3 regions of the Mesorhizobium sp. M2A.F.Ca.ET.043.05.1.1 genome follow, and region 1 is predicted to be linked to each of the others. Evidence: predicted binding sites of a transcription regulator. Region 1 holds the regulator's gene; each other region holds the start of a gene.
What was found. The regulator PhoB, encoded in region 1, activates phosphate uptake and scavenging genes when phosphate is short. The targets are predictions, from matches to a motif close to TGTCATNNANCTGTCAT.
Positions count from the first base shown of each region.

Region 1 (3,983 bases):
AGCAGAGCGCCGAGGGCCAGGTGCTGCTCGACGGCAAGAACATCCTCGACCGCTCGCAGGACCTCAACCTGCTCCGGACCAAGATCGGCATGGTGTTCCAGAAGCCGACGCCGTTCCCGATGTCGATCTACGAGAACATCGCCTTCGGCGTCAGGCTCTATGAGAAGATCAGCAAGGCCGAGATGGACAGCCGCGTCGAATCGGCGCTGAAGCGCGCCGCACTCTGGAACGAGGTAAAGGACAAGCTCAATGCCAGCGGCCAGAGCCTCTCGGGCGGCCAGCAGCAGCGCCTTTGCATCGCCCGCACCGTGGCGGTGAAGCCCGAGGTCATCCTGCTCGACGAACCGGCCTCGGCGCTCGATCCGCTCTCGACCGCCAAGATCGAGGAGCTGATCGACGAATTGCAGGCCGACTACACGATCGTCATCGTCACCCACAACATGCAGCAGGCGGCGCGCGTGTCGCGGCAGACGGCATTCATGTATCTGGGCGAGCTGGTGGAGTTCGACCGGACCGAGAAGATCTTCACCTCGCCCCGCGAGAAGCGCACCCAGGACTACATCACCGGCCGCTTCGGCTGAGCTCATACGAGGACAACATCATGGCCGAACATACCGTCGCCTCCTTCGACGAGGATCTCAGGCAGATCAGCCGGCTCATCAACGACATGGGCGATCTCGCCGGCTCCATGGTCGGCGGCTCGACCAGGGCCCTGCTCGAAGGCGACAATGCGCTGGCGCAGCGCGTCGTCTCCGACGATGCCATCATGGACGCGCGTCAGCGCGAGCTTGACGACCGCGCCATCACGCTGATCGCCAAGCGCCAGCCGATGGCGGACGATCTTCGCCACGTGGTCGGCTCGATCCGCATGGCGGGCGACCTCGAGCGCATCGGCGATCTCGCCAAGAACATCGCCAAGCGCGTCGGGTCGGTCGGCGTCAGCACCGCCCCGCGCGACCTCACGCATTCGATCGATTCCATGGCGCAACTGGTGCTGATCCAGGTCCAGGGCGTGATCCAGGAATACACGGTGGGCGATGCCACGGCGCTGGCCAAGCTTCGCAACGACGACGAACGCATCGACGTCAAATACACCTCCGTCTTCCGCGAACTGTTGACCTACATGATGGAAGATCCGCGCAACATCACCGCTTGCACGCATCTTCTGTTCTGCGCCAAGAACCTCGAGCGCATTGGTGACCATGTGACCAACATCGCCGAGAACGCCTATTATGTGCTGACCGGCACGCAATTGCCCGCCAACCGTCCGAAGCAGGACGAGACGGCAATGTCGGCGCCGGCCGCCTGACGGAAAAGGTTACCCCGATGATCGCGCCACGCATCATGGTGGTGGAGGACGAGGAGCCGCTGGGGGTGCTGCTCCGCTACAATCTCGAATCTGAGGGTTACCAGGTGGAAGTGGTGACCCGCGGCGACGAGGCCGAAATCCGCCTTCAGGAAAATGTCCCCGACCTGCTCGTGCTCGACTGGATGGTGCCGGCGGTTTCCGGCATCGAGCTTTGCCGGCGTCTCAGGATGCGGCCCGAGACCGAGCGGCTGCCGATCATCATGCTCACCGCGCGCGGTGAGGAAAGCGATCGGGTTCGAGGTTTGTCCACCGGCGCCGACGACTATCTGGTCAAGCCGTTCTCGACGCCGGAGTTCATGGCGCGCGTCAAGGCGCTGCTGCGCCGCGCCAAGCCGGAGGTGTTGTCCAGCGTGCTCAAGGTCGGCGACATCGTGCTCGACCGCGAATCGCACCGCGTCTACCGCAAGAAGAGCGAGATCAGGCTCGGCCCGACCGAGTTCCGCCTGCTCGAGTTCATGATGCGGCATCCGGGCCGCGTGTTCTCGCGCAGCCAGCTGCTCGACAATGTCTGGGGCGAGACGATCTATATCGACGAGCGCACGGTGGACGTGCATGTCGGCCGCCTGCGCAAGGCCGTCAACAACGGCCGCATGCCCGACGTCATCCGCACCATCCGCGGGGCGGGTTACGCCATTCGCGAGGATTAGGTTCACCGTTCGTGGAATTGATGCGTCCGCTACCGGATCGCATGCGCTGGTGAGTAGCCGAGACGCTCGTGCTTCGTCATCCACGGGCGGAGCAAGGAGCGCAGCGACGCAGCGCAGACCCGAGGATCCATTCCGTGACTTCGACGCGTCGCGACGGTCCAGAATTCTGCGCCGCTGCGCCCTACGATCCAGGTAACGGCATGGATTCCAGGGTCTACGCTCCGGTTCGCGTTGCTCCGCCCTGGAATGACGAAGCTCAAAGGCCTTCGCTTATCTCCGGCGAATCAGAAACCCGCTTAGGCGACGTTCTTCCCCGCGGCGCCGGACCTCGTCTGGACCCCCGGCGCGAAAATCTCCTGGTCGACGAAGGTCAGCGCGCGCATGGCGCAGCCTTCGCGGATCAGCGGCAGCTCGTTGGGTTCGCTGTCGAAGGAGATCGAGTTCGAGTGCTGGCCGCCGGCGGTCTGGGCGATCGCCTCCCTCAGCGCCGGCTCGATCAGGTCGAAGGCGGCGGCGCTGACCCCGACCATGGCGACAGGCGCCGGATCGATAAGGGCGAACAGGCTGCCCAGGCCGAAGCCCAGCGCTTCGCCGGCCCGACGATAGGCTTCCCGTTCGGGGCCGTCCTCCTGTCGGGCCTTTACGGCCAGCGCGCGCATGTCGGCGTCGCCGACGTCGGTCGGCGCGGCGTCCTCGCTTATCCCCATGGCGCTGCGCCAGATGGCGTAGTTGCCGGCATAGGCCTCGACGCAGCCGCGCCGGCCGCAGCGGCAAAGCGCGCCGCCCGGACGATGGATCATGTGGCCGAACTCGCCGCCGGAGGAATGCGTGCCGGTGAACAATTCGCCCTTTAGCACAAGGCCCATGCCGATGCCGTGCGAGAGCAGGATGGCGATGAAATTGTCGCGATAGCGCTCGGGATCGCGCCATCGCAGCGCCACTGCCATCATGTTGCAGTCGTTCTCCATGGTGGCGGGGATGCCGAATTCCCTCTCCAGGATGTCGGCGAACGGAATGTCGGTCAGCGGCGTGATCGGCGACCACAGCATGGCGCGCGCGTGGGAATCGGTGATGCCTTGAATGCCCATGGCGATGCGGGCGACGCTGCCCACGTCGAGATCGGGATCCTGCAGCCGGCGCCGGACGATCGCCAGGCACTCGCCGATCAACTCGTCGCGCGGCATGACCAGCGTGTCCAGGCGCCGCTGCTCCTCGGCGATCACCTGGCCGGCATAGTCGATGACGGCGACCGACAGGAAGTTCAGCGACAGCACCACCGTAAGCACTGCGGCGGCTTCGGGGTTCAGCGCCAGGCCGATCTGCGGCCGGCCGCGTTTCAACGCCGTCGGCTCGCTGGCCTTGATCTCGGTGAGGATGCCCTCCTGGATCAGATCGGCGGAGATTGCCGAAATGGTCGAGTGGCTGAGGCCGGTGGTGGCGGCAATTTCCGTCCGCGATGGCTGGCCGGCGCGGCGCACGGCCGAAATCACCATGGCGCGGTTGCGCCGGCGCAAATCGTCGTGACGGATTCCGACCGACATCGTCTCGCACGTCCTCCCCGGTCATCGCGGCCTTGTGATGATGCCATGGCCTGTCGCTGACACGCTAAGGATAGTGGCAGAAGCCAAAGCTGATGTCATTATTTATTGCGGACTCCGAAAAAAATGCCTGGACCCATCAGATGCCATCAGAATCTCGGTTGACAGCTTCATTTCGCTGGACCACTATTTTTTTGAGGCTCGAAAAAAAGCCTCTATGCCGGCCTTCGGGCCAGTCTGGGTCGCGCCGCACAGGGCGCAGGGAGGATATTATGAACAAATTCGCAGCCGCCATTCTGGCGGGTGTTGCCATGTCGCTGACGCTGGCTTCGGTCGCCGAGGCGAAGGGCAAGGTGATCGGCGTCTCGTGGTCGAATTTCCAGGAAGAGCGCTGGAAGACCGACGAAGCGGCGATGAAGGCCGCCATCG
Region 1 covers NZ_CP034446.1:6,089,309-6,093,291, forward strand. The annotation lists gene pstB (phosphate ABC transporter ATP-binding protein PstB) at 1-581, shown strand, start outside; gene phoU (phosphate signaling complex protein PhoU) at 602-1,309, shown strand; gene phoB (phosphate regulon transcriptional regulator PhoB) at 1,327-2,016, shown strand; gene EJ069_RS29365 (ROK family protein) at 2,313-3,557, opposite strand; gene xylF (D-xylose ABC transporter substrate-binding protein) at 3,827-3,983, shown strand, end outside.

Region 2 (3,983 bases), 2.0 Mb from region 1:
CGTGCGCCAGCAGACCGAAAGCGCCGGCAGGATCGCCGATTTCCTGGCCGGACGGCCGGAGATCGCGCGCGTCATCTATCCAGGCCGCGCCGACCATCCGCAGGCCGATATCGTCAGGAAGCAGATGTCGGGCGGCTCGACATTGATCTGCCTTGACGTCAAGGGCGGCAAGCAGGCGGCCTTCGCCTTCCAGAACGCGCTCGACATCGTGCTGATCTCGAACAACCTCGGCGACGCCAAGAGCCTGATCACCCATCCGGCGACGACGACGCACAAGAACCTGAGCGACGAGGCACGTGCCGAGCTCGGCATCGGTCCCGGCACGCTCAGGCTCTCGGTCGGCCTGGAGGACACCGACGATCTGCTGGAGGACGTCGAGCAGGCGCTGAAGGCGGCAAAATAAGCCGGAAAATACCGTGGGAGATCGCCTCAGACGGTTCAGGCGATCTCCTCGAGTTCTGTCAGCTCGCGGGTGCGGATGGTCATCGCATTGCCGCGCCATTCGACGGCGCCGCCGAACCAGGCGCGCGCCCAGATGGCGGGCAGCATGGCATCACGCATGATCATCGCCGTGACGCTGCGCGGCGACAGGTACCAGCCCTTGGCCAAGGCCAGCAGGCATTCCGGCAGGTAGGCGATCGCCAGCACGCACAAAGCCGTGGTGGGCAGGCTGACGCCGGCGCTTGCCGCGGCAATCAGCGCCAGCAGCAGCGGCACCGCCGCGCCGGTCAGAATCTCGGGCGCGAAGAACAGCGGGAACGTCACCCGCCGCAGCCGCGCCCAGCGCGTCTGTCGCGACCATATCTCGGCGAAGCTGCGCTGGCCGAGCGGCTGCTCGAAGGGCGAGGCGACGAGGTTGACGCGCAGGCCCAGGCTGTTGACCAGCTTGGTGGCGGCCGCGTCCTCGGCGATCTCGGCGGCCAAGGCCTGGATGCCGCCATTGGCGTCCAGCATCGGCTTGTTCCACAGCATGCTCTTGCCCTGGGCGAAGCCGAGGCCGAGCGCCTCGCCGGCATATTGCCAGCGCGCCTGCAGCGTGTTGAGGAAGGCGCATTCGACTTCGGCCCAAAAGCCGTCCGGCCGCGAACCGATCGGCGTCGAGCAGACGAGGCCGGTATCCGGGCGCCATGCCGCCATCAGTTGCTGGACATAGTCCCTCGGCATCATCACGTTGGAATCGGCGAGGACGACCCAATCGTGCCGCGCCGCCTGCCAGCCCTTGACGCAGTTGTTGAGCTTGGGATTGGCGCTGATATGGTCGTCGCCGATCAACAACCGCGCCGGAAGCTTCGGGTGGCGCGCGATCGCCGCATCGATGAGCCTCACCACCGGGTCCTCGGCATGCGCGACGCAGAAGATCAGCTCATAGCGCGGCCAGTCGAGCGAGAAGGCGCGCTGAAGGGTCTCCTGCGTGAACGGCTCGACGCCGCGCGAAGGAACGATGATCGAGACCGGCTGCGCGCCGACGGGCGGCGCAATGACATGTCTTCGTTTCAGCCGCGACGCGGCTAGCAGGATGCTGGCGAGGTTCGAGAGAAGAAGGGCTGACGAAGCCAGGCCGGCTGCGGTAGTCAGTTCCATCGAGATCTGGTCACCCTATCTCTTTGTTTTCACGCAATTCCGGACGGAAAACCGCTCACACTTTTCCTGGAATTGCTCTTGGCCGCATGCGGCTGTTTCATCAGTCACAGAGCGCCCGAGTCGCCCGGCACGGTTTGTGCACACCAACATTGTCATGTGTCACTTAAATGACATTGTTTTTCGCCACGTGCGCTACAAGGCTGGCAGAATGGTCGGCGCTGCGCGTCCAACAGGGAAGCGCGACGAAATGTTCCGCCGTGGCAACCGGAGTGGCCCATGTATCGCGCAGTGACGCGCAACATCGAAGTGCTGGTCAGACCCTTCTATCTGGAGGACAGATCCGATCCGTCGGAGAACCGCTATGTCTGGGGCTATCAGGTGACAATCGACAACCGCTCCGACGATTTCGTGCAGCTTCTGTCGCGCTACTGGCACATCACCGACGGCCAGGGCCGTGTCGAGGAGGTGCGCGGCGCCGGCGTCGTCGGCGACCAGCCGGAGCTCAATCCCGGCGACAGCTATCAATACACGTCAGGCTGCCCGCTCTCGACACCGTCGGGCATCATGGTCGGCCACTACACGATGCGCAACGGCCGCGGCGAGACGTTCGACATCGCCATTCCGGCGTTTTCGCTCGACATGCCGGGGACAAGGCGGACGGTGAATTAGAGAACTTGGGTTCCTCACCCCCGCAAAGCTGGGGAGAGGTGTCCCGGCGAAGCCGGGACGGAGAGGGGGACGACCTACGCGAGGCCAAATCTCCGCGGAGGGATTGGCGCGGGAGCGAACACGAGATATGCGCTCAGGCGTCTTTGGACAGCGGGTTACCAGCTATGCCAAAGACCCCTCTCCGTCCCGGCTTCGCCGGGCCACCTCTCCCCACTTCGTGGGGCGAGGAACCGGAGCTTTCTTACTCCACCGCGAACTCTGCCGGGTCGAAGTCGTATTGCGTCGAGCAGAACTCGCAGGCGACGTGGATGCCGCCCTCCTCGGTCGAGTCCTTGATCTCCTCAGCCGAGAAGCCTTGGAGGATGCCGTGGATCTTCTCGCGCGAGCAGGAGCACTGGTCGTCGACGGGCACGCTGCGGAAGACGCGCACGCCGTGCTCGTGGAACAGCCGGTAGAGCAGCCGCTCGGCGCCGACCGTGGGGTCGATCAGCTCGGTCGGCTCGATGGTGCCGAGCAGCGCCAGCAATTCCTGCCAGGAATTGTCGGCCGGGTGGTCCGTCAGCTCGCGGTCGTCGCCGTCGCCGCCCGAAATATCGGGAATGCGCATGCGCTCCGGCGCCTGAGGCAGGAACTGCGCCAGGATGCCGCCGGCCCGCCACTGCTCGCGCGCGCCGGCCGGGCCGGGCGTGACCAGCTTGGCGACCGACATCTTAATATCGGTCGGGATCTGCTCCGACTGGCGGAAATAGGTGCGCGCGGCGTCCTCCAGCGAGGTGCCGTCGAGCTGGACGATGCCCTGGTAGCGCTGCGTGTGCGCGCCCTGGTCGATGGTCAAAGCCAACACGCCGTTGCCGAGCAGAGCCTGCTGCGAGGTCTCGCCGGCGTCGGTCAGCGCCTGCAGCCGGTCGGCGTCGAAGCGAGCATAGGCACGCAAGGCCTGCGGCGTGGTGAAATCGGCCACCAGCATGTCGACCGGCCCATCGGTGCGGGTCTGCAGGATGAACTTGCCTTCGAATTTAAGCGATGTGCCGAGCAGCACGGTGAGCACGCAGGCTTCCGCCAGCAGGCGGGCGACGGGCTCGGGATAATTGTGGCGGCTCAAAATAGCGTCGAGCATCGGCCCGAGCTGCACGGTGCGGCCGCGCACATCGAGCGGCGCGACCTCGTAAGGCACGACGTGGTCGTCGCCGGCGAAGCCGAATTCACCGAGTTGGGGTTTATGCTCAGCCAAGGTCTGGGTTTCCAACATGACAAAACTCCGGGGCGCAGCCATGCAACCCGATGAGCCGCATGCGTCGAAGCGCGTTCAATTTACGTGATGGCCCGCAAATAGGCATCACCTGTCCCCAGATCAAGTTGACCCCAATCTGGCCGGAAGCGGTCAGGTCCGCCCTTCTCAAGCGCCCAGGCACCAGGCCAGCACCGCCTTCTGGGCGTGCAGCCGGTTCTCGGCCTCATCGAAGACCACCGAATGCGGCCCGTCGATCACCTCGTCGGTGACCTCTTCGCCGCGATGCGCCGGCAGGCAGTGCATGAACAACGCATCGGGCTTGGCCTTGGCCATAAGCGCCGCGTTGACCTGATAGGGCAGGAAGACGTTGTGGCCGCGAGCGCGGTGCTCCTGGCCCATCGAGACCCAGCTGTCGGTGACGACGCAATCGGCCTGGTCGACGGCTTCCTCGGCGGATTTGGCAAACCGGACCTTGCCGCCATTGGCTTTCGACCAATCGACA
Region 2 covers NZ_CP034446.1:4,125,300-4,129,282, forward strand. The annotation lists gene EJ069_RS20070 (O-succinylhomoserine sulfhydrylase) at 1-403, shown strand, start outside; gene EJ069_RS20075 (ceramide glucosyltransferase) at 439-1,581, opposite strand; gene apaG (Co2+/Mg2+ efflux protein ApaG) at 1,858-2,250, shown strand; gene EJ069_RS20085 (Hsp33 family molecular chaperone) at 2,492-3,523, opposite strand; gene argF (ornithine carbamoyltransferase) at 3,647-3,983, opposite strand, start outside.
Region 2: the regulator PhoB is predicted to act here: its motif matches at 1,738-1,754, upstream of EJ069_RS20075 (ceramide glucosyltransferase).

Region 3 (3,983 bases), 3.4 Mb from region 1:
TGCCCTTCAGCGACAGGAGATCGCCGATGGTGATCTCGTGCTGCGGCGGCAGCGTGGTCGGCGCAGCCGGGTCGGCGAGCGCCTTGTCGCCGCCCTCGGCCGGCTTGTTGGCGCTCGGCTGGTAGGGCGGCTGCATGGTGTTGACGGCATAAAAGTCTGGGGTGATGGCGCCGTCATTGGCGAATTTCGGCACGCCGCCAAGTGCGGAGGCGGGCGAATTGTCGGCCGGCTTCAGCGTCACGCCATCCGGCTCGACGATGGCGATCTGGCCCTTCACCGGGCTGGTATCGGCATTCGGGTAGTAGGGCGCGCAGGCGCAGGCGAGCATGAAGTGGTTGAGGAAGGAGCCGCCGAAGGCGCCCTGGAAGAAATTGTCGGCCAGCACGTATTTCTTAGCGATGCTCCACATCGGCAGGTTGGAGCCGTCGTAATGGCCCATCACCAGCCCGCCGGAATCGGCCCAGGCGACGAACTTGTCGTTCTTGCCGCCGTCGATCTGCATCTGCTCCTGGTAGAAGCGGTGCCAGAGATCATGCGTGACGACGTTGGTGCCTTCGTTGAAGCCCTTGGGATCGTCGATGGCGAAGGTCGCGTTGGCGAGATGGGCGGTCTGCGCTTCCGTCACCGCCGGCGTGACGCCCTTGCCGGTCAGCCCGCCCCAGGCCGGCGGCAGTTCGGGGAGCGGCTTGCCGTCACGGTCGAGCTGGCGCGCCTGGCCGGGCGAGACGTTGGCCAGGCCGTTGGCGCCGGGGAAGCCGCCATAGAGGTTATCGAAGCTGCGGTTCTCGGCGTAGATAACCACGACGGTGTCGATCTTGTCGTAGCCGGGAGGAGCCGCATGGGCAGCAGCGGAGAGCGATGCCAGCGCCGTGGTGGCGAGGCAAAGGGAGAGAAGGGACCGGGTCATTGAAGGATGCCTCGTGGCTGGGGAATGGCTGGAGGACGGCAACGCAGGAACGCAACTGCATCAATGCCCAGCTACTTCGACGCCTTGTCACCTTTGTGACAGTTCCGTCCCGGTCAAACACGGTTTCGTGAGCGAGAAAGCCGGTCATCAATCCGTTGCACTCGATCCTTACGTCGCGAAGGAAACTTGGCGAAAGAAATCAAGGATGTCGCCGAAGACGATGGGATTGAGGAATCACGCGATCGCCCTGCTGGCAGCTTCGATCGTCGGCTTGACCGCACCCGCCAATACCGCGGAGCCGTTGCGCGTCCATCCCGGCCCAATGACGCGCGCGCAAGCCTTCGCCCGCGCCGACGCGCTGACGGCGCTTGGGCGGCAGATGTTCTTCGACCCTTCGCTGTCTGCTTCCGGCAAGCAGGCCTGCTCGACCTGCCACGATCCCAACCACGCTTTCGGACCGGCCTCGGCCTCGCCGGTCGAGATGGGCGGAGCCAAGCTCGACCAGCCCGGCGTGCGCGCCGTGCCGTCGCTGCGCTATTTGCAGGCGGCGCCAGCCTTCACCGAGCATTTCTACGACTCCGAGGACGAAGGCGACGAGAGCGTCGACAACGGCCCGACCGGCGGCCTGACCTGGGATGGCCGCGCCGACCACGGCAAGGACCAGGCGAGGATCCCGCTGCTGTCGCCCTTCGAGATGGGCAATAAGGATGAGGCTGAGGTGGCCGCCAGCCTGCGCAAGGCGCCCTATGAAGAAGCCTTCAAGGCGGCCTTTGGCGCCGATGTCTTCGACCATCCGCAGGACGCTTTCGACGCCGCGGTGGAAGCGCTCGGCACCTTCGAGCAGAGCAGCGCCGATTTCTATCCCTATTCCAGCCGCTACGACGCCTTCCTCGCCGGCAAGGCGCAGCTTTCGGCGCAGGAATTGCGCGGACGCATGCTGTTCGAGGACGAGGCGAAGGGCAATTGCGCGAGCTGCCATCTGAGCAAGCCGGCCAATGACGGCGAGCCGCCGCAATTCACCGACTATGGCCTGATCGCGATTGCCGTGCCGCGCAATCCGGCGATCCCCGCCAATGCCGATCCTGATTATTTCGACCTCGGCCTGTGCGGCCCGCTGCGCACCGACTTCAAGGGCCGCGCCGAATATTGCGGCCTGTTCAAGACGCCGACGCTGCGCAACGTGGCCCTGCGCAAAAGCTTCTTCCACAATGGCTACTTCCATACATTGCGGGACGCGGTCGCCTTCTACGCCAGCCGCGACAGCGACCCCGCGCGCTGGTATCCGAAGAAGACCGACGGCACGGTCGACAAATTCGACGACCTGCCGAAAGCCTACTGGCCGAACCTCAACACCGACCCGCCGTTCAACGGCAGAAAGCCCGGCGACAAGCCGGCGCTGACCGATGCCGAGATCGACGACATCGTCGCCTTCCTCGGCACGCTGACCGACGCCGACCAAGCGGGGCACTGAGGCCGGGGGCCAGTCAGAAAGGCGCGCCGCAAGATTGATTCAAGGCGGCGCGGGCTCGGTTGCCGCTTCTCATTGCGCGAGCGCGTAGCGGCTCACCACCATGCCGCAGGCATAGGACTTCGAGCCGAGGAGCGTCAGCCTGGCAAACCCGCTCTTGTCGAAGATGCGGCGGCCGCTGCCCAGAACCGCCGGATTGATGAAGAGCTGGAACTCGTCGACCAGGCCGGCGGCGATCAGCGCCGAGGCGAAGCCGGCGCCGCCGAACACGGCGATGTCGCTGCCTTCGCCCTGCTTCAGCGCGTCGACCTCGCGTGGCAGGTCGCCGCTTACGACCCGTGTCCGTTCCCAGCGCGACGCTGCAAGCTTGTCGCTCGCGACGACCTTCTCGGCCTCGACGATGCGCTGCGCGAAAGCATAGAAGCGATCCTTCGGATATTTCTTCGCCGCATTGCCCCAATGGGTAAGGTAGCCCTCTTCCGCCATCTTGCGGCTCAACAGGATGGTGCCGACGGTCGTGAAGACGGCATTGAAATCCTGTTTGAGCTCCTCGTCCCAGTCGCTGTCGTCGCTCCATTCCCAAAGCTGCCAGCGACGGTCCTCATCGGAACCGACAAAGCCGTCCACCGACATTTGCATCTGAAGGATCAGCTTCTTCATCTTCGTTCTGCTCACCAATGATTTACTTTTGGAACTGTTGACGCAAAGCGGCAATGGTGTCAATAGTAAAGTGATTTACAAATGGAAGCATGTTGATGGCGACCAAGGGACGGTCCGGCTGCCCGATCAGCCTCTCGCTCGAATTGCTCGGCGACCGCTGGACGCTGCTCATCATCCGCGACCTGGCTTTCGCCGGGAAACGGCATTTTCGCGAATTCCTGCAGTCAGACGAAGGCATCTCGTCGCGCACGCTGGCCGAGCGGCTGCAGACGCTGCAGGACGAAGGCATCCTCACCCGCAGCGACGACCCCAGCCATGGCCTGAAGGCGATCTACCGGCTGACCGATGCCGGCATCGACCTGTTGCCGTTGCTGGCGACACTAGGCGCCTGGGGCAGCAAACACCGCAAGGCCGACGACAAGCTTGCCCAAATCGCCAATGACCTCGCGGCCGGCGGCGAGCCGGCGCTCGAGCGGATGAAGGAGACGCTCAGGGCGCAACATATGGGATAGCGAAGTCGGAACACCGCGCGCCGCCGGCGACCTGTGTTCAAACGCTTGGGTCAGCGGGCGGCCCTGCGTGGCCAATGCGTCGAGGCAAATGCACACCTGCGTCCGCCTATTTGTCTCGCATTTTCACAGTCGACGATCTTCAGCCAGCCTGTCCGCTCTGCGGCGGCCCGGCAGGCTCCGCCGCCGGTGGCTCGCCGGGAAGCCCCAATCGCAGCCGCTCCTCCTCGGCGAAGCTCTCGGCCTGTTCGTGAATGTCGAACACTTGCTGCGTCAGCCTGCCACCGTCGACGACGCGCACGATCCATTGGCCATTGACGCCTTTTACACGGACACTGTCTGGCTCGCTTGTTATCATACGGCTCCTGCCCGTCCGCCCAAGTATCTGGTGCCTAGACCCAATACGATCTAGAGCGCCTTAAGTTGCCGAAAGCGGAGC
Region 3 covers NZ_CP034446.1:2,700,058-2,704,040, forward strand. The annotation lists gene EJ069_RS13350 (acid phosphatase) at 1-907, opposite strand, end outside; gene EJ069_RS13355 (cytochrome-c peroxidase) at 1,113-2,378, shown strand; gene EJ069_RS13360 (dihydrofolate reductase family protein) at 2,448-3,035, opposite strand; gene EJ069_RS13365 (helix-turn-helix domain-containing protein) at 3,131-3,547, shown strand; gene EJ069_RS13370 (hypothetical protein) at 3,687-3,902, opposite strand.
Region 3: the regulator PhoB is predicted to act here: its motif matches at 1,050-1,066, upstream of EJ069_RS13350 (acid phosphatase).